3 regions of the Micromonospora sp. NPDC048835 genome follow, and region 3 is predicted to be linked to each of the others. Evidence: riboswitches for the same ligand, from Rfam matches in the RefSeq annotation. Region 3 holds a riboswitch; each other region holds the start of a gene.
The links. Region 3 has a riboswitch for cyclic di-AMP ahead of AB0C15_RS19400 (hypothetical protein). Riboswitches for the same ligand answer to the same signal wherever they lie in the genome.
Positions count from the first base shown of each region.

Region 1: linked by a shared signal. The riboswitch ahead of AB0C15_RS07615 (C39 family peptidase) and the one ahead of AB0C15_RS19400 (hypothetical protein) in region 3 are both predicted to bind cyclic di-AMP.
Region 2: linked by a shared signal. The riboswitch ahead of AB0C15_RS03540 (NlpC/P60 family protein) and the one ahead of AB0C15_RS19400 (hypothetical protein) in region 3 are both predicted to bind cyclic di-AMP.

Region 1 is NZ_JBEZGM010000004.1:240,831-244,084, reverse strand. It holds gene AB0C15_RS07625 (hypothetical protein) at 1-387, shown strand; gene AB0C15_RS07620 (hypothetical protein) at 522-1,292, shown strand; cyclic di-AMP (ydaO/yuaA leader) riboswitch at 1,577-1,718, shown strand; gene AB0C15_RS07615 (C39 family peptidase) at 1,950-2,798, shown strand; gene AB0C15_RS07610 (alpha/beta hydrolase) at 2,922-3,254, shown strand, end outside.
Region 2 is NZ_JBEZGM010000002.1:226,238-229,491, forward strand. It holds gene dcd (dCTP deaminase) at 1-454, shown strand, start outside; gene AB0C15_RS03540 (NlpC/P60 family protein) at 514-1,554, opposite strand; cyclic di-AMP (ydaO/yuaA leader) riboswitch at 1,568-1,703, opposite strand; gene AB0C15_RS03545 (peptidoglycan recognition family protein) at 1,939-3,254, shown strand, end outside.
Region 3 is NZ_JBEZGM010000015.1:62,392-65,645, reverse strand. It holds gene AB0C15_RS19410 (AAA family ATPase) at 1-291, shown strand, start outside; gene AB0C15_RS19405 (cation diffusion facilitator family transporter) at 398-1,315, shown strand; cyclic di-AMP (ydaO/yuaA leader) riboswitch at 1,448-1,579, shown strand; gene AB0C15_RS19400 (hypothetical protein) at 1,636-2,649, shown strand; gene AB0C15_RS19395 (DUF2269 domain-containing protein) at 2,790-3,254, shown strand, end outside.

The DNA.
Region 1 (3,254 bases), on a different contig from region 3:
GTGGCGCGCTGGGCGACGCGGGTGCTGACCAGCCTCGCCGTCGTCGCGGCCCTGGCGCTCGGCGCGGGCCCGGCCACGGCCGCCGGGTCGATGCCCAGCCCGCTGTCGACGTTCGGCGCGGTGCCGGCCGCCGTCGTTGCCGGGCCGCTGGAGGCCTCCTGCCGCCACGCCGAGGCGCCGGGGGTGGCGCGGTCGGCCTCGGCGATACCTCCGGAGGCCACCGAGGAGTCGGTGCCGGCATGGTCGGTCGGCACGCCGGTGGCGCTCCCCGGCGACGAGGGCACCGTGGTGGCCGGGGTGCTGCCGGTGCGCGCGGCCGGGTCCGAGCCGCTGCCCCTGCTCGACCGGGCGAGCGGTCGGGCTCCCCGAGCCCCGCCCGGGCGCTGAGCCACCGGGACGACCGTCCCGTCGCCGCGCCCTGTCGACCCACAAGCCTCCTACCCCGCTGACCCGTGGCCCCGCCGTGGCCCGCCGGTCGGCGCGGGCCCCCATCGCACTGCTCTCTCCCCGAGGTGCCGACCATGGAGACCGCTGTCTTCTACCAGTTCGTGACCGAGGTGCCGCAGGCCGCCGCCATCTGGTCGACGCTGTTCCTGCTGACCCTGGGCCTGCTCACCGTGCTTGCCGCCCGCCCCGAACGGGACCGGCCCGCTGACGATCCGCTCCCGGCCGCGCCCACCGCGCGGGAGGTGGCCGCCGCCGAGGCGGTCGACCGGCGCCGCTACGCCGAGGAGGTGGCCGTTGCCGCGGCCGGCGCGGCCACCACCGCCAGGCGGCGACGGGCCGCCTGGCTGACCGCTCAGGAGGAGTTGGAGCGGGCCTGGACCGGGTACGACGAGGCGGACACCGCCGCGCGTCGCTTCGCCGGCGCCGCGATGCTGCCCACCCCGCAGACGCCGCACACCCCCGCCGAGTACGCCGCCCGGGAGCGCTATCTGCACCGGGCGGCGATGGCTGCCTACTGGCGGGGCGACCTCACCATGGCGCAGCTCGGCGACGTGTTCGGCCACCGGAACGGCTGGGATTCCCGGCGACACCCGGTCGAGCAGGAGGCGCTGATCAGCAGGGTGGTCCGGGACGCGCGGCTGGTCGACTACCAGGCTGCCGCCGGCCGGGAACGGGCCGCCTGGCGGGACGCGGAGTTGGCCGCCGAGTCCGCTCGTGTTCTCGCCGAGGAGGCGTACGCGGCGAAGGCCAGGCTGCACCCGACCCCGGCGCCCGCGCCGCGGTCGGTGGCCCGGGCGTTGCGTCCCGCCCTCGTGGCACGGTGGCGGCCGGCCCGGGTGGGTTGAGCCCGATCCGTGATGTGAGGCCGGTCACGGGTGTGGTGAATCGGACGTCCGGCGCGGTTGGTGGGATTGTTCCGGTGAATGCGGTGCGGTTGTTTGCGCCCTGTCCGGTTGTCGCCCATCGGTGCCGCCGTAACCGGTTGTCCCATCGAGTCACGTCATCGGCAATACGCGCAGAAATTGTTCCGCCAATTGGGGTTTACACAGGTGAACCTGGCTTGGCAGGGTGCGGAGCGGCCAGTAGTGTCGTCACGTCCGATGCGGTAATCGATCGCAGGAAGCGACGCCGCATCGACCCGCTTAATCGTGATCTACGAACCGGGGACCCATCAGTAAGTCCGGGGTGAATCCGCGAGCCACGGCCCGCGGTAGGGCGATCTTCCCGCCCGAATCCGTCAGCTAACCCGGTAGGCGGTGTCGGAAGGAGTCACTCCTCGTGCAGCACCTTTCCACCCCTCGGTTGTTCCCTCGCCTCCACGGCGCGGCGGTGCACCCGCTCATTCGTCACGTGACGGTGAGCTGACCCCCGGGTCATCGCCTTTCCCGCCCGGCCGCGCCGGGCGTTCCCCTGAGCGGTTCACCATCCGCGGACCACGGTCCGCGTGCTGGCGCCTGCCCGGATACCGGTCCGGCCCCGGTGCGCCGCTCTCCCCCTGATCCGTGGAGGACCCCGTGAAGCACACCCTGCAGCGTCAACTCCGCCGTCTCGCCAGCGAGCGCCCGTACCAGATCGTTGCCGCCTCCGCCGCGGCCCTCGCGATCGCCACCACCACCGGCGCCCTGCTCACCACCGCCGACCACGCCCCGGCCAGCCAGCGCACCGCGACCACGGTCGCCGAGATGCGCAGCGACGTCGCCGCCTCCAGCGGCGAGGTTCGGGACGCGTCCCCCTCGGCTAGCGCCGCGCCGACCACGGCCGCCCCGACCACAGATGCCGCGTCGCCGGCCGCCAAGGCCAAGAGCAACCCGGACCTCACCCGTAAGCCGACGCCGCCGAAGCCCCCCGCGACGAAGGTGCTCGACTACGACTACGAGGCGCAGAACACCTACTACAACTGCGGCCCGGCGGCCACCCGGAACGCGCTCAGCGCCGCCGGCATCGACCGCACCCAGGAGGAGCTCGGCGCCGAGCTGGGCACCACCGAGATGGGCACCAACTCGGCCGAGGACACCACCCGCGTGCTCAACGCCGAGGTGAAGGGCTCCCCGTACCGCACCCGGATGTTCCCCGGCGCGCCCAGCCCGGCGCAGATGGACCGGCTCCAGGCAGACGTGGTGAAGGCCATCACCGACGGCCGTGGCGTGGTGGCGAACGTCGTCGGAGACGCCGCCGACACCGACGGCGGCTGGCACTCCTACGGCGGCGGGCACTACATCGCCGTCGTCGGCTACAAGGACAACGGCCGCACCGTGCGGATCGCCGACTCGGCGAACCCGACCGACCCGTCGTACTGGATCACCACGATCGACCTGGCCAACTGGATCACCAGCCGGGGCTACTCCGCCTGACCCGGGCACCCTTACCGCCGCGGGCGCCGTCTCCCACAAGGGGCCGGCGCCCGCGGCGTCTGTCTGCGCGGTCCGTCGTCGGCGGCTCTCGTACCTGGCCGTGAACCGTGGCAGACTGCGGCCGTGGTGGAGAAATCGGGTGGTAGAAGGCCGGTTCTGCTGCTGCTGCACGGCATGGGGGCGACCGGGGACGTGTGGTTGCCCTGGGCGCCGTACCTCGAGCAGCACTGGCCCGGGCGGTGGCTGGCACCGGACCTCGCCGGCCACGGCTGGGCGCCGCCACTGCCCTCGTACTCCTTCGCTGGTCTCGCTGAGCGGATCGGGCAGGCCCTCGCCCCCGACGACCGGTTCGTCGTGCTGGGGCACTCGCTGGGTGGGGTGGTCGGCCTGGCTCTCGCCGCCCGCGACGCCGGGATGCCTGTCGACGCGGCCGTCGGCCTCGGCATCAAGGCACAG
Region 2 (3,254 bases), on a different contig from region 3:
CTTCAACAACCACCTTTACACCCACATCGACCCCGCGATGCAGCAGGACGACCTGACCTCGGCGGTCGAGGTCCCCGACGGCGAGCCGTTCGTGCTGCACCCGGGGGAGTTCGTGCTCGCCTCGACGCTCGAGGTCATCTCGCTCGGTGACCAGCTCGCCGGCCGACTTGAGGGCAAGAGCTCCCTGGGCCGGCTCGGGCTGCTCACGCACTCCACCGCCGGTTTCATCGACCCGGGCTTCTCCGGTCACGTGACGCTGGAACTCTCGAACGTGGCCAACCTGCCGATCACCCTGTGGCCGGGCATGAAGATCGGGCAGCTCTGCATCTTCCGGCTCTCCTCGCCGGCCGAGCACCCGTACGGCTCGGTGGTCTACGGCTCGCGCTACCAGGGCCAGCGCGGGCCGACGCCCAGCCGCGCCTGGCAACACTGGCGCACCTGGCCGACCCGCTAGAACCAGGGACGACGAGGGCCCGCCGCGACGGATCGCGGCGGGCCCTCGGTCACCCGGGGTCAGCCGGGGCGTCCGTAGCTGTGGATCGGGCCGTCGTCGACCTTCTTCATCTTGACCGGTTGACCTGCCTGCGAGGCGTGCACCACCCAGCCGCCGCCGACGTACATGCCGACGTGGTGGATGTCGCTGTAGTAGAAGACCAGATCACCGGGGCGCAGGTCACCCCTGCTGACGTTCTTCGTGACGCGGCTCTGCGCGGCGGCGTTGTGCGGCAGCGACACGCCGGCCTTGGCCCAGGCGGCGAGCATCAGCCCGGAGCAGTCGTACGAGTTCGGACCCTCGGCACCCCAGACGTAGGGCTTGCCGATCTGGGCGCAGGCGAACTTGACCGCGGTGCCCGCGCCGCCGCCGGGGTAGCTGCCCGGGCAGGGCGCCGGGCGCAGCGGACCGCCGCCGCCGCTGCCGTACACCTTGAGGCGCAGCTTCTGCAGGCGGTCGATCTCTTCGTTGATCTGCTTCTTCTTCGCCGCCAACTGCGCTTCGGTGCGGGTCAGTTGGGCCACCATCTCGTCCAGCGGGGCCTTCTGCGCGGCCAGCTTGTCGCGCAGGTCGGCCACCTGGCGTACGTCCTTCTGCTGGTTGTGCGCGAAGCGGTCGAGCATTTCGAGCTGGTCGACCACCTCGCTCGGCGACCGGCTGCCCAGCACCGCGTTGACGGTCGAGACGTTCTCACCCTTGTAGGCGCGCACGGCCAGGGCGCTGACCTTGTCCATCGCGGCGTCGACCTGACGCTCCAGCGGGGTGATCCGGGCGGCCAGCGCGTCGGCCTGCTTGCGTTTCGCGGCGAGGTCGGTGCGGGTGGCGTTGTGCCGTTCGATGATCGGTTCGAGCTTGTTCCAGTCGGCGTCGATCTGGCGCTCGATCTCGGCGACCGACGGGTCGGCGTGGGCTGCCGTGGCGCTGCCGGTCAGGACGACGGCGACGCCGGCCAGCGCGGCGAGGGCGGTGGTGAAGCGGGACCAGCGTGGGCGCGGCACGATCGTCGCCGGGCCGGCTGTTGCCGACCGCTCGGACGACGGCCGCGGGGCATGGAGTGCCACCGGGGTTCCGTACTCCTTCTTCCTGACCGCCTACCGGGTTAGCTGACGGGTTCGGGCGGGAAGTCGGCGCCCTACCGCAGTGGCTGCGGATTCACCCCGAGGGACCTGGGTCCCCGGTTCGCTCGGAAACGACTCGGCGGTGTCGGTCCGTTACCGCCCGGGCTGAGCGGAGCTGCTGTCGGGCCGACGAATGACCAGAGTAGAGACGCTTGTTACCGATCCGCAACCCGCGCGGCCGTGACACTCCGTACCGATTGGAGGAGGTCACTGAAGGTACGTGAAAAAATTCTTCCAGATACTTCGATAGATGGAAAGGTATTGACGCAACCTCCCGGGCGGCGCGATGGTGACCTGACCGCACTCCGCGAGAATCTAGGGGGTTCGATGCACCATCCAACCCTGTCGACCGGCGCGCGAGCGCTGCTCGCCGCCACCGTGGTCGCCGCCGCGACCACGGTTCCGCTCACCGTCGGCCCGGCCGCCGCCGCGCCCACGACCACCCGTCAGCAGCAGTACGCCGCCGCGGCGACCGAGTACGGCGTGCCCGCCGTCGTGCTGCTCGGCGTCTCCTTCCTGGAGTCGCGCTGGGACACCAACGCCGGCACACCGAGCACCAGCGGCGGCTACGGCCCGATGCACCTGACCGATGCGCGGCACGTGGCCGCCCTACCCGGGCGCGGTCACCACGACGCCGGTGCCGAGGATCCCCGCGGCGACGACTCTCGTGCCGCCCGGGTGCCCGCCCCCCGGCCGGTCGAGCCTTCCGCGCCGGCTGCCGCCGCGTTGCAGACCGTGGACGCCGCCGCCACGCTCACCGGTGCCACCCCCGAGGCACTGCGCACCGACCCGGGCCTCAACATCCGGGGTGGGGCCGCGCTGCTCGGCGCGTACCAGAGGGATCTGGGCGCTCCGGTCGGTGCCGGCACCGACCCGGCGGCCTGGTACGGCGCGGTGGCCCGCTACTCCGGCGCGGACAGCGCCGACGCCGCGGCGGCCTTCGCCGACGAGGTGTTCACCACCATCGGCGCGGGCGAGTCCCGGGTGACCGACGACGGCCAGCGGATCACCCTGGCGGCCCGCGCGGTGCGGCCCGAGCGTTCCTGGTTGGACCGCCTGGGCCTGCGCCGACTCACCCGCCCGGACGGAGTGGAGTGCCCGCGCACCATCTCCTGTGAGTGGATCCCGGCGCCCTACGAGGCGTTCGGCGAGGACTACGGCAACCACGACCTCTCCGACCGGCCCGCGCGGCAGAAGATCGAGTACATCGTCATCCACGACACCGAGGCGAGTTGGGCGACGACCCTGCAACTCGTCCAGGACCCCACCTACGTGAGCTGGCACTACTCGCTGCGCTCGGTCGACGGGCACATCGCCCAGCACGTCAAGACGAAGGACGTCGGCTGGCACGCCGGCAACTGGTACGTCAACGCGAAGGCGATCGGGTTGGAGCACGAGGGCTTCGCGGCGCAGGGCACCTGGTACACCGAGGCGATGTACCGGACCTCGGCGAAGCTGGTCCGGCATCTGGCGCTGCGGCTGGGCATCCCACTTGACCGTCAGCACATCATCGGCCACGACAACGTGCCCGGCACCATCCCCTCGACAGTGCGGGGAATGCACTGGGACCCGGGCCCGTACTGGGACTGGACGCACTACTTCGACCTGCTGCACGCCCCTCGGCTGGACACCGGCACCCCGGC
Region 3 (3,254 bases):
GAGAAGGCGACCGTGGAGGCCGCCGCCGGTCTGCTGGCCGAGGTGGAGGGCACGGTCGGGGTGATCACGCCGGTCCCCCGCCGCGACGAGGTCGCCGGTTGGCTCGGCGCGCTCGGCGCGTCGAGGTTGCAGGTGGTGACCAGCCTGGAGGCCAAGGGCATGGAGTACGACGGGGTCGTGCTTGTCGCCCCGAGCGAGATCCGGGCGGATCCGGGTGCCGGGGTACGCACCCTGTACGTGGCGCTCTCCCGGGCGACCCAGCGGCTCACCACCATCGACCCGACCGGCTGACGTGCGCGGACTGCCGTCGGTGGGAGGCGTGGCACGTACACTTGCACACATAGCGATGTGAGCATATATTTGACCGGGTCCCGATCGGCGGCGGAAGGTGATTCTCGTGGGCGCAGGTCATGACCACCACCACGGGTCCGTCGCCAATGCCGCACACCAGCACCGGGGGCGACTCTGGGCGGCGTTCGGTCTGCTCGCCACCCTGATGGTGGTCGAGGCGGTGGTGGCCCTGCACACCGGCTCGCTCGCCCTGCTCTCCGACGCCGGGCACATGTTCACCGACGTGCTCGGCATCGGGATGGCCCTCGCCGCGATCACGGCGACCCGGCGGGCCACCGGCGACCCGCAGCGCACCTTCGGGCTCTACCGACTCGAAGTGCTCGCCGCGCTGGCAAACGCCGTCCTGCTCTCCGGTGTCGCCATCTACGTGGTGATCGAGGCGATCCGCCGCTTCGGCGACCCACACGAGATCATCACCGGCCCGATGCTCGTGGTGGCCGTGCTCGGACTGCTCGCCAACATCGCCGCCTTCGGCCTGCTGCGCGCCGGGGCACGCGAGAGCATCAACCTTCAGGGCGCCTACCTGGAGGTGCTCGGCGACCTGCTCGGCTCGGTCGGCGTCATCGGCGCGGCACTGCTCATCATCGCCACCGACTGGTGGTGGGCCGACCCCCTGGTCGCCGTCGCCATCGGCGTGTTCATCCTGCCGCGCACCTGGCGGCTGGCCCGAGCGGCCATCCGCATCCTGGTGCAGGCCGCTCCGGAGCACCTACAGGTGACCGCCGTGCACGACCGGCTGGCCGCCGTCCCCGGTGTGGTCGAGGTGCACGACCTGCACGTCTGGACGCTCACCTCCGGGATGGACGTGGCCTCGGCACACCTGACCATGGAGCCCGGCGCGGAGGTCGGCGCGGTGCTCACCGCGGCGCGTACCGCCCTGCACGACGACTTCCGCATCGAGCACGCGACGTTGCAGATCGAGCCCGGCGCCGCGTCCGGAGCGTGTGGCTCCATCGAATGGTGAGGCGACGTTCACGACGGTGCCCTGATTTTCCGTCGTGACGCACGCACCGTCCGTCACATCGGCTGCAGCGGCCCCATCCGCCCCGGTAGGCTCGGTCCCGGCCTCCACCAGGCGGCGCCCTCCCGGCGCCGGTGGTGGTCGCCGCCTAATCGCCCTCCTGGGCGAACCGGGGAACCATGTTCCTGGGGTGCATCCGCGTCAGCGGTAGGGATCTTCCGTCCCGAACCCGTCAGCTAACCCGGTCGGCGGCTGACGGAAGGACATGCGCAGTGGCACCAGCACGACCACCCGCCGCCCGACTGGCGGCCCTGATTGTCGCGATGTTCGCCCTCGGCGTCGCGCTCCCGGCCGGCACCGCTTCGGCCGCTCCCCCGACCGGCCTGCGGGCCGCCGCACCCGACTCCGACGAGGAGGGCGGCACCCCGGCGTTGCGCGCCCAACTGGAGGCGGCCAGCAAGGGCTACCTGGACGCCAAGCGCGCCCTGGACACCTCGGTACGACGACAGCAGCAACTCGCCACCCAGTTGAAGACCATCGAGGTCGAGATCGACCAGCGCACCGGCAAGGTCGGCGAGATCGCCGAGGTGGCGTACCGCACCGGCCGGCTCGGCGCGATGTCGGCGCTGCTCAACAGCAACACTCCGGAAGGCTTCATGGACCGGGCGGCCGCACTGGACGCGGTAGCCGCCAACGAGGACCGGGTGCTGCGCGACCTGTTGGACAGCAAGGACAAGGGCAACCGCACCCGGGTCGCGCTGACCGGCGAGATCAACGAACAGCGCAAGCAGGTCGCGGTGATGGCCAAGCGCAAGGACCAGGCCGAACGGGCCCTGACCGTGGCCACCACACCCAAGCCGCAGACCGCCTCCGGCAGCGACTCCAACCGCGGCACCTCCACCGCGAACGCGAAGCCCGCGCCCCGCAACTCCGACGGCTCCTGGCCCTCCGAGTCGTGCAGTGTCAACGACCCCACGCCGGCCAGCGGTTGCATCACCCCGCGCACCCTGCACGCGCTCAACCAGGCCAAGGCCGCAGACTTCACCCGGTACGTCTCGTGCCACCGCCCCAGCGGCTCCGGTGAACACCCGAAGGGCCGGGCCTGCGACTTCGCGGCACAGAAGAGCGGCTTCGGTGGAGTTGCCACCGGCGGCGACAAGACGTACGGCAACAACCTGGCCGCGTACTTCATCCGCAACGCGGACCGGCTCGCCGTGCTCTACGTGATCTGGTACAAGCAGATCTGGCTGCCCAGCAGCGGATGGAAGTCGTACAGCGGGGCGCACGGCACCCCGTCCACCGACCACACCAACCACGTACACCTGTCGGTCTACTGAGCCACCCGTGGTGCTGCCTGTGCGTCGTCGTGGTGACGCACAGGCAGCACCGTGTTCGGCCCGGGCTACGTCGCCGGGCGTACCCCCGGTGTCGTTTCTCGTCGGACGACCCGGCTGGGGTCGGCGGGCAGCATCGCGGTATGCCTCGGATCCGACCCGCCACCCGCAAGGCGCTGCTCACCCTGCACCTCGTCACCTCGCTCGGCTGGCTGGGCGCCGACCTGGTGCTGCTCACCCTCGGCATCGCCGTGCAGCGGGGCGCCGACCCGGCCGTGGTCTATCCGGTCACGGCAGTGGTCGGCACGGTGCTGTTCGCGCCGCTGAGCGTCCTGGTCTGGCTGATCGGAGTCGCCAGCTCGCTGCTCACCCCGTGGGGCCTGCTGCGCCACCGCTGGGTGCTGGTCAAGCTCGTGCTCACCACCGTGATGGTCGGACTGGTGCTGTTCCTGCTCACTCCGAACCTGCGCCACGCCGGAGCGGTCGGCGCCGCCCTGCCCGCACGTGACCGCGTCGACCTGGTGATCGCACCGGCCGTGTCGACCAGCCTGATGATCATCGCGACCGTACTGTCCACGTACAAACCGTGGGGCCGACGCACCGCACGC